3 regions of the Paracoccus sp. NFXS7 genome follow, and region 1 is predicted to be linked to each of the others. Evidence: riboswitches for the same ligand, from Rfam matches in the RefSeq annotation. Region 1 holds a riboswitch; each other region holds the start of a gene.
The links. Region 1 has a riboswitch for cobalamin ahead of LZ686_RS05580 (DUF1636 family protein). Riboswitches for the same ligand answer to the same signal wherever they lie in the genome.
Positions count from the first base shown of each region.

Region 2: linked by a shared signal. The riboswitch ahead of LZ686_RS10015 (TonB-dependent receptor plug domain-containing protein) and the one ahead of LZ686_RS05580 (DUF1636 family protein) in region 1 are both predicted to bind cobalamin.
Region 3: linked by a shared signal. The riboswitch ahead of LZ686_RS04615 (ABC transporter substrate-binding protein) and the one ahead of LZ686_RS05580 (DUF1636 family protein) in region 1 are both predicted to bind cobalamin.

Region 1 is NZ_JAKEKV010000002.1:182,229-185,497, forward strand. It holds gene otsB (trehalose-phosphatase) at 1-249, opposite strand, end outside; gene cobO (cob(I)yrinic acid a,c-diamide adenosyltransferase) at 351-980, opposite strand; cobalamin riboswitch at 1,021-1,246, shown strand; gene LZ686_RS05580 (DUF1636 family protein) at 1,342-1,752, shown strand; gene cobW (cobalamin biosynthesis protein CobW) at 1,755-2,798, shown strand; gene cobN (cobaltochelatase subunit CobN) at 2,798-3,269, shown strand, end outside.
Region 2 is NZ_JAKEKV010000005.1:11,062-14,330, forward strand. It holds gene LZ686_RS10015 (TonB-dependent receptor plug domain-containing protein) at 1-1,311, opposite strand, end outside; cobalamin riboswitch at 1,445-1,631, opposite strand; gene bhcR (HTH-type transcriptional regulator BhcR) at 1,694-2,515, opposite strand; gene bhcA (L-aspartate--glyoxylate aminotransferase BhcA) at 2,713-3,269, shown strand, end outside.
Region 3 is NZ_JAKEKV010000001.1:937,760-941,028, forward strand. It holds gene LZ686_RS04610 (FecCD family ABC transporter permease) at 1-186, opposite strand, end outside; gene LZ686_RS04615 (ABC transporter substrate-binding protein) at 183-1,190, opposite strand; cobalamin riboswitch at 1,329-1,545, opposite strand; gene LZ686_RS04620 (hypothetical protein) at 1,778-2,032, opposite strand; gene LZ686_RS04625 (TRAP transporter large permease) at 2,158-3,269, opposite strand, start outside.

The DNA.
Region 1 (3,269 bases):
CAGCGACAGTTCGGCGCCGTGGCTGCCCGCCACGATGCCCTCGAACCCATCCATATGTCCGCGCAGGTCGGCCACGTCGCGCCCCGAGATCAGCGCCACCGCACCCCCCTGCCGCCGGTACAGCGCCGCCAGCCGGTCGCGCAGCGCCTGCGTGACAACGACCGCATCGGGCCGGGGGGCGATGTCGACCAGGCAACCATCGAAATCGAGAAACAGCGCGGCGTCGGGGGCAAGCGGGGGTGGGGTCACGTCAGGCGGGCTCCGGCGATTGGGATATACCAAAGGGAACCCGTGACTCCCCCCGAGGGTTCACCGCCGCGTGAGGTTTTTTGACCGCCGACCGGCGCGCGTCAGTATTCGACCCCGGCCTGCGCCTTGATCCCAGACCGGAACGGATGCTTGATCTGGGTCATCTCGGTCACCAGATCAGCGGCCTCGATCAGCGCGTCGGGGGCGCCGCGCCCGGTCAGCACCACATGGGTCATGGCGGGCTTTTCCGCCTGCAGAAAGGCCACCACATCGGCCGCGTCCAGATAACCATAGCGCAGCGCGATGTTGATCTCGTCCAGCAGGACCATGCGGATGGCCGGGTCACGGATCAGGTCCTGCGCGCGCGCCCATCCGGCCTGCGCCATGGCGATGTCGCGGGACTTGTCCTGCGTCTCCCAGGTAAAGCCCTCGCCCATGGCGTGGAACTGGCAGATGTCGGTGAAATGCGTGGTCAGCAGCGTGCGTTCGCCCGTGTCCCACGCGCCCTTGATGAACTGCACAACGGCGCAGGGCATCCCGTGCGCGATGGAGCGCATGATCATGCCGAACCCCGATGACGACTTGCCCTTGCCCGGCCCGGTATGGACGATGATCAGGCCCTTTTCGCCGGTCTTGGTCTCCATCATGCGGTCGCGGGCGGCCTTTTTCTTGGCCATCTTGGCGGCGTGGCGGTCCTGATCCTCGGCGGAAATCGGGTCGGTCTGCGTCATCGGGTCGCTCCTTGCGGTTGACAAACGGCGGGTGCGGGGGTTTGGGTGAGGGCGTGTTGGTTCCTGTCTATGACAGGCGAAGAGGGAATGCGACAAGGCCCCGGGTCATCAGACCCGCGACCCCAAGCGCAGCCGCCCCCGCGACCGTGACCGGAGAGGTCGCCCGATCCACTGGCCCCGATTGGGGCTGGGAAGGTGGGACGACCGTCGGGGCATCCGCCCCTGGATCCGCAAGCCGGGAGACCTGCCAGCACCTGACGATGACGGGCGAACGGGGTGTTTCGCGACCGGCAGGTGATGGCCGGATGCCCCGTGCCGCCTCCTCTCGGACGCCCCTTGCCGCAACAAGGAAGGGGCCGCGATGCGCGCCGTTCTGCATGTCTGCACCACCTGTCGCGGCACCGTGCCCGACCCGGTTCCCAATGCCGCAGGGACCGATGCCGCAAGGACGGATGCCCTTGGCCTGGACACGCCGCGCCTTGGCGCTCGGCTGCACGACCTGCTGTCCCGCACCGCCCCCGACGGCGTCGAGATCCGCCCCGTCGAATGCCTTTCCGCCTGTTCGCAGGGCTGTTCCGTCGCGCTGTCCGCGCCGGGCAAGTGGTCCTATGTCTATGGCCGCCTGACGCTGGACGACGCCGCCGACATCCTGTCGGGCGCGCGCGCCTATGCCGGAACCGCCGACGGCATCGTGCCGTGGCGCGAACGCCCCGCCGTCTTCCGCAAACAGAGCCTTGCCCGCATCCCCCCGCATACCCTGTCGCAGGAGTGACCATGATCGACCTTATCAAGACCCCCGTCACCGTGATCACCGGCTTTCTGGGGTCGGGCAAGACGACCCTGGTGCGCCATCTGATGGCCAACCCCCAGGGGCTGCGCCTTGCGGTGATCGTGAACGAATTCGGCACGATGGGCGTGGATGGAGAGATCCTGAAGGGTTGCGCCGACGCCTCCTGCCCGGCCGAGAATATCGTCGAGCTGTCGAACGGCTGCATCTGCTGCACCGTCGCCGACGACTTCATCCCCACGCTGGAGGCGCTGATGGCGCTTCCCGCCCGCCCGGACCACATCCTGATCGAGACGTCCGGGCTGGCGCTGCCGAAACCGTTGCTCAAGGCCTTCGACTGGCCCGCCATCCGCTCGCGCATCACCGTGGACGGCGTGATCGCCTTGGCCGATGCCGAGGCCGTGGCAGCAGGTCGCTTCGCCCCCGACGTGGCGGCGGTGGACGCGCAGCGCGCCGCCGACCCCGGCCTGGACCACGAGACGCCCCTGTCCGAGGTCTTCGAGGATCAGATCGCCTGCGCCGACGTGATCCTGCTGACCAAGGCCGATCTGGCCGGACCGGAGGGCGTCGCCGCCGCCCGCGCCGCGATCGAGGCCGAGCTGCCCCGCCCCCTGCCCATTCTGACCGTGACCGAGGGCGCGGTCGATCCGCGCCTGATCCTGGGCCTGGGCAAGGCCGCCGAGGACGACCTGGACGCCCGCCCCAGCCATCACGACGGCGCCGAAGACCACGAGCATGAGGATTTCGACACCGTCGTCATCGACCTGCCCGAGATTACCGACCCGGCCGATCTGGCCGCCCGCATCGCCCGTCTGGCCGCCGAGCAGAACGTGCTGCGCGTCAAGGGCCATGTCGCCGTCGCGGGCAAGCCCATGCGCCTTCTGGTGCAGGCCGTGGGCTCGCGGGTGCGCCATCAGTACGACCGCCCGTGGGGCCAGACCCCGCGCCGGTCGCGCCTTGTGGTGATCGCGGAGCATGACGACGTGAACCCCGACGCGATCCGCGCCGTGCTGGAGGGTGTCCCCGCCTGATGCATGTCATCTTCCGCGAACAGGTCGGGCTTGAAAAGTCTGACGCCCCCTATGATCCCGGTCAGACCCCCGGCGATCTGGTGGTCCTGTCCTTTTCGGACAGCGACCTGGGGGCCTTTGCGGAAGGCTGGCGGCGCGCGGCGGGGGGGCTTCCGCCCACGCGGCTGTGCAACCTGGTGGCACTGCGGCACCCGGTCTCGGTCGACACCTATGTCGAGAACACCCTGTCGGGCGCGCGCGGCATCCTGATCCGGTTGATCGGTGGCGAGGCTTACTGGCCCTATGGCCTGGCGTCGGTGCAGGACCTGGCGCGCAGGCGCGGCATCGCGCTGGCCGTGCTGCCAGCGGACGGCCGCGACGATCTACGGCTGGAGGAGATCTCGACCGTTCCCCCCTCGGTCCTGCGCGTGCTGCGGCGGCATTGCGACCAAGGCGGCGCGGTCGCGGCGCAGGCGGCGCTGGCGCAGATGG
Region 2 (3,269 bases), on a different contig from region 1:
CGGGCGCAGGTCGGGATTGCCCTGATAGACGGTGCCGAAGAAGTCGGCATCGGCATACAGCTCAAAATAGGACGGGTTTACCAGCCCCGTCCCGGCGGATGCGTGCAGGCGGAACGGACGGTCGGGCATCTGCCAGGACAGGCCCAGGTTCCAGCTGGTGAAATCGGCAAAGACGCGGTTCGCGTCGTGGCGCAGCCCGGCCTGGACATCCAGTCCGCTGGCCAGCATCGCGCGGTATTCCAGCGCGACCGACGACATCTCCCGGGACTGCCCCGGCGCGGTCGAGTTGCTGTCGCGCTGATGTTCCGCCAGGAGGTTCAGCAGCTGCGAGGCATCGGCGGCCGACCCGTCCAACCCCAGGCTGGCGCGGTATTTCAGCTTTTCGGTCTGGCCGCGCCGGAACGGGCTGTTGTCCTGGCTCTGCCGGGTGATGCTGTGCTGATAGTCCAGGCGCTGGACCAGGCGGCCGTCCAACGCGGTATATTCCGCCCAGACCCCGCCCTGAAACTCGTCGCGGCGGCCGAACAGGTCGGCATCGACCAGATAGCTTTCGGCATCGGTCGCGGCAAAGTTCTCGGCGTCGAAGCCGTAATCCTCGGTGGACTGGCGCAGCGCCACCCCAAGGCGCAGGTCGTCCGTGGCCAGGACGTCGCCGGACAGGACGGCGGTCTTGCGGTTGATCCCGTCCTTGCCGCCGCCATCGCCCGACTGGTCATAGCCCAGATCGTCGCGCGCCGACAGCGACAGCCGCAGCCCGCCCCGCTCCCCACGACGGCTGACTTGGACCGAGGCCGCCCCGCCGTTCCCGGCCTCGACCGAGCCGCCATAGGACAGGCCCTGGGGCGCGTCGCGCGTGATGATGTTGATCACCCCCGCCGACGCGTTCGATCCATAGAACACCGATTGCGGCCCGCGCAGCACCTCGATCCGGTCGATGTCGGTGGTCTCCAGCCCGGTCAGCACGTATTCGTCCTCGCCCCCCGCCGCCTCGATGCCGTCGATCAGGATCAGGGTGTGGTTCGCCTCGGCGCCACGGATGCGGACCTGCGCGATGCTGGCGCCGCTGCCGCTGACCGATACGCCGGGCAGCGCGCGCAGGGCGTCCTGGACGGTTACGATGCCACGATCCTCTATCTCGGTCGCGGTCAGGACGGTGTGGGCGCGGGCATAGCCGTCCTGGGCCACGGGCGTGATGCCGGCGGTCAGCACGATCTCGTCCAGCAGGATGGGTTCCCCCGGTGCCGCACCTTGCGCGGCGGCGGTCACGGGAAGGGCGACAAGCGTCGCCAGAAGACAGATCGGACGGCGCATCGGCACGGACCTTTCAAGGCAGGCACGGCCTGCGGCAAACAGAAATGTCCGGCACACGGACCCGGTGGGTCGCGGCAGGACGGTGACTGTCACCACTGCGGATCAGCCGCTTTCCTGGCACGCCCCGCGCCGGAAATGGGTGAGTGCTGCGGCAGGTCTCCTGGCTTGCGGGTCGATGCCTTGGCCGGCCTTCCCGGATCGCTCCAGTGGCATGATCGGCCATCACTCTCCGCTTACAGTTGCGGGGGCAGCCCCGGATTGTCACCGGTGTTCCCTTTTGATCCGGCATGCAGGCCGGAACCGTAGCGGCGCCCTTGTGGCGCAGAGGCCCCGGAGCTGTCAACGGGATTCGCCCACCCGTTCCACGCCCGGCAAAAGGCGGTCACCGCCCGCCCCGGCCCGATCCCAGATCGGCCGAAATCCGTTCCGCCGCGGTGGCGACCATGCCGCCGATGCGGTCGACGGCGGCATCGGTCATGCGGTTCGTGGGGCCCGACACCGACACCCCGGCCACCGCCTCGCCATAGCTGTTGACGATGGAGGCCGCGACACAGCGCATTCCCAGGGTGCGCTCCTCGTCGTCAAAGGCAAAGCCGCGATGGCGGATCAGGGCGATGTCTGCCTGCAGCGCGTCCGCGTCGGCGATGGTCTTGTCTGTGAACCGGGTGAAGGTCGCGTCGCGCAGGAACATCGCCAGCCGCGTCTGGTCGAACGCCGCCAGCAGCGCCTTGCCGATCCCCGATGCGTGCAGCGGAGACCGGGTGCCGGGCGGGAAAAACGCGCGGATCGTCTGATGCGTCTCGACCTGGCTGACAAACAGCACGTCGCCGTCGCGTTCGATGCCCAGGTTGGCCGTCTCTCCGGTCAGGGCCATCAGGTCGCGCATCACCGCACGGCTGCGTTCGACGATGTTGGTGCGGCGCAGGAAGGCCGAACCAAGGCGGAACGCCTCGGGGCCGATGAACCACTCCTGCCGGTCGGGATTGTTCTCGACATAGCGACGGTGTTCCAGGGTGGCCAGGACGCGGTGCATGGTGGCGGGGGACTGGTCCAGATGCGTGGACAGCCCGGTCAGGGTGATCCCCTCATGCGCGGCCAGGGCCTCCAGCACGTCCAGCCCGCGGTCCAGGGCCTGGATGCTGGCGGCGGGCTGATCGGCCTTGCCGCCTCTTGGCCGTCCCCGCTTGCGCACCGGCTGCTGCATCGGAATCACGCCCCTTCCGTCTGTAACACCACAGAAAAATAATTTCATGAAAGCCGTTTTTCGGCAATGAAAAAATCAAGCGCCCATGATTTCGCTGCGAAACCTGCATTAAACCAGATTTCCGAAAAACGATTTCAAAAAAATTTACCGGTTTGCGGACCCGTGCTACACCTTGTCGCATCAAGGAGGAGCCGACCGTGAGCACCCAGAACCCGATCTTCATTCCCGGCCCGACGAACATCCCCGAGGTGCTTCGCAAGGCCGTCGACATGCCCACAATTGACCATCGCAGCCCGATGTTTGGAAAGATCCTGCATCCCGCGCTGGAGGGGGTCAAAAAGGTCCTGAAATCGACGCAGGCGCAGGTCTTCGTGTTCCCCTCTACCGGCACCGGCGGGTGGGAGACGGCGATCACCAACACGCTGTCGGCGGGCGACGCGGTTCTGGCCACGCGCAACGGCATGTTCAGCCACCGCTGGATCGACATGTGCCAGCGGCACGGCCTTGACGTCCAGATCGTGGACCAGTCCTGGGGCGAAGGTATCCCCACCGACCGGTTCGAGGAGATCCTGACCGCCGACACGGCCCATCGCATCAAGGCGGTCCTGGCCACGCATAACGAAACCGCCACCGGCGTCCGGTCGGACATCGCCGCGGTCCGCCGCGCGCTGGACCGGGCGGGGCATCCCGCGATGCTGTTCGTGGACGGGGTCAGCTCCATCGCCTGCTATGACTTCCGGATGGACGAATGGGG
Region 3 (3,269 bases), on a different contig from region 1:
CGGGTCCAGCGGATAGCCCGCACCCAGCATCTGGTTGGCCAGCGCCTGCCAGACGGTCGAGAGCGGGATCGGCGTTTCCCCCAGGGCGGTGCCGGCCAGGGGGGCCGCCACGATCAGCAGCGACACCCACAGCCAGACCGGGGCCAAGGGGCGGCGGACGGTCGGCACCCCGACATCGGCGGTCATTCGGACAGCCCGTCCATGCCCGCCGCCAAGGCCTCCAGCCCGTCGATCATGCGGATGCCGGGATGCAGCGCCTCGGCGTCCAGGATGACGATGCGATCCCGGCGCACGGCGGTCATCCGGCGCGTGACCGGGTCCGTTTTCAGAAAGCGCAGCTTTGCCTCGACATCGTCGGCGGGAAAGCGGCGGCGGTCCATGCGCGCAATCACCAGCACCGAGGGGTCGGCACGGGCGATCGTCTCCCACCCCACGGCGGGCCATTCCTCGTCCGAGGTCACGACGTTGCGTAGGCCAAGGCGGTCCATCATCCAGGCCGGGACGCCCATCCCGCCCGCCATGTAGGGGTCCAGCGCCAGATCGGCCGAGGAGAACCAGACCGCCGCGGACGCATCCGGCAGGTCCATCGCCCGCGCGCGCTCCACGACCGCCGCCTCTCGGGCCTGCAGGTCGGCGATCAGCGCCCGGCCCGCGTCCTGCGCGTCCATGACCCGCGCGATCTGGTCGATGCCGTCCCACAGGGTCGCGATGTCGAAGGGCGCAAGGCGGGTGCCGTCGGCGCCCACGCTGTTGTCCTTGCCCTGGCAGTCCGTGGGCATGACATAGGCCGGAATGCCCAGATCGGCGAACTGTCGGCGCGTGCCGACCGCCCCTTGGTCCCCGATCATCCAGGCGAACATCGTCGGCACGAAGCCGGGCCGCCGGTTCACCACCGATTCAAAGCTGGGCGTATCGTCGCTGATGCGGTCCACCGTGGCGTCATCCTCCGCAAAGGCGGGCAGCACCGGGGTGAACCACAGCGCGGTCCCGGCCATCCGGTCCGCCTGGCCCAGCGCATACAGGATCTCGGTCGTGGACTGGCCGATCGACACGACGTTGTCGGGACGCGCGGGGATGGTCACTTGGTACCCGCAATTGTCGATCACCAGCGGATAGTCGGTCGGCGCGGCAAGGGCCGCCTGGCCCAGGCCCAGCGCCACCGCGGTCGTCAGGAAGATTCTTGTCGTCATGGTCGTCCTTCATGAAACGAAGGACGGGGCTGAAAAAGGCGCAGAGGCGTCACCGGGGTCCCACCCACCTTCGCGGTCGCGTCGGACGAAGGCCGTGGATCGGCGCATGCGGTCTTTCTCCGGGGCACCCCGCCCGGGTTGGTTCAGGTCATGATGGCAGGTCTCCTGACTTGCGGATCGCGGCCTTCCCCGCCTTCCCGGCGCAGGGGGCGCCAGTGGCATCATGGGGTCGGCTACCGCTTACAGTTGCGGGGGCAGTCGCGGATTCGGCGCCTGATGGCTACACCTCACCACGTTCCCTTTTCACCCTGCCGGGGCCTTGGCCGGCACGGGAACCATCACGGACGGAAATGCCGCCGGGTGGGGACAAAGTCAACCGCCGCGGCAAGCAGCCCGCAGCCGACCCGGCCGCCACGGCCGACGCACTGCGACACCCGCGGCTTATGCCAGCCTGATCCCGGCGACCGGTGCGCCGCAGGTCGAACGCGCTGGCGCCCTGCGGGGGAAGGAGTTGGTCGCAGTCCTTCCTGCCAGGCATGGATGGGGGGTCGGATGCAGGGCGATCCGGCGCCTGACACCGGAGGGCTTCAAACCTTGCCGGGCCTCTTTCGCCACAGGTGGCGAAGGTCCAGCCGGGGATAGTCCCGCTCGATCTGGCTGCCCCAGAACAGGCCTGCGATCGGGGCGTCGGGATGGTCGGGGTCAAGACCATAGTCGATCTGGGCGATGCGTTCGGCCGGCATGTGAAGGGTGTATCGCAGGAACAGGAACTGCTCCAGCCAGGCGTCATGGTCCTTGTTCGTGAACAGGTCCGGGCGGGGGACGGGTTCGGGGTCGTGCATGGTGGGTCAGCCTTGGGTGACGGATCCCGATTGTCCGTCAATCCGCCTGCCGGTGCAACATTCCCGTCCCCGAACGAAAAGGGGGCACGCCGCATCCGGCATGCCCCCCGATCCACGGCAGGCGATCAGTAGATCGCCAGGGCCGGGAACAGGATCAGCAGGCCCACCGCCAGGATCTGCAACCCTATGAAGGGCAGCAGGGCGCGGAAGATCTCTCCCAGCGAGATGTCCGGCGGGGTCACCGACTTCAGGTAGAAGGCGGCGGGCCCGAAGGGCGGCGACAGGAAGCTGACCTGCATGTTCATCGCGAACAGCACGCCGAACCAGACGGGGTCGTATCCCAGGCTGACGATGATCGGCACGAAGATCGGCATGGTCAGCAGCGCGATGCCGACCCAGTCCAGGAACATGCCCAGCACGAACAGGATCGCCATCATGAACAGGATGATGATCGTCGGGTTGTCGCTGATGCCGGTGATCAGTTCCGACACGAAGTTGATGCCGCCCATCAGGTTGAAGACGCCCACCAGGGCGGATGCGCCGATGCCGATCCAGACGATCATGCCGACCGTCTGCAGCGTCTGCATTGCCGCGCCGCGCAGAAGGCCCCAGGTGAATTCGCCGCGGATCACGGTCGAGATCAGCACGCCCGCCACGCCCACGGCGCTGGCCTCGGTCACGGATGCGATGCCGCCATAGATGGAGCCCAGCACCATAATCACGACCAGGATCGGCAGGAACAGGCCCTTGAGCAGGCGCAGCTTTTCGTCCCGCGGGACGCGGGCGGTGACGGCCGGGGGCACGTCGCCCGGCGTCAGCCAGGCACGGATCAGCACATAGGCCACATAGAGCAGTGCCAGCATGAAGCCCGGCACGAAGGCGGCCGTGAACAGGTCGCCGATCGAGACGTTCGCGGTCAGGCCATAGATGATCAGCACGATCGAGGGCGGCACCATGGTCCCCAGGCTGCCGCCCGCGCAGACAACCCCGATGGCCAGCTTGCGGTCATAGCCCTGGGCCAGCATCTGGGGCAGCGCGATCAGGCCCAGCAGCACGACCTCTCCGCCGATGATGCCGGACATGGCGGCCAGGATGACGGCCACGAAGATCGTCTGGACTGCCACGCCGCCGCGGATGCGGCCGCCGACCAGGCGCATCGCCTCGAACAGGTCGCGGGCGATGCCGCTGCGGTCCAGGATCGCGGCCATCAGCACGAACATCGGCACCGACACGAAGA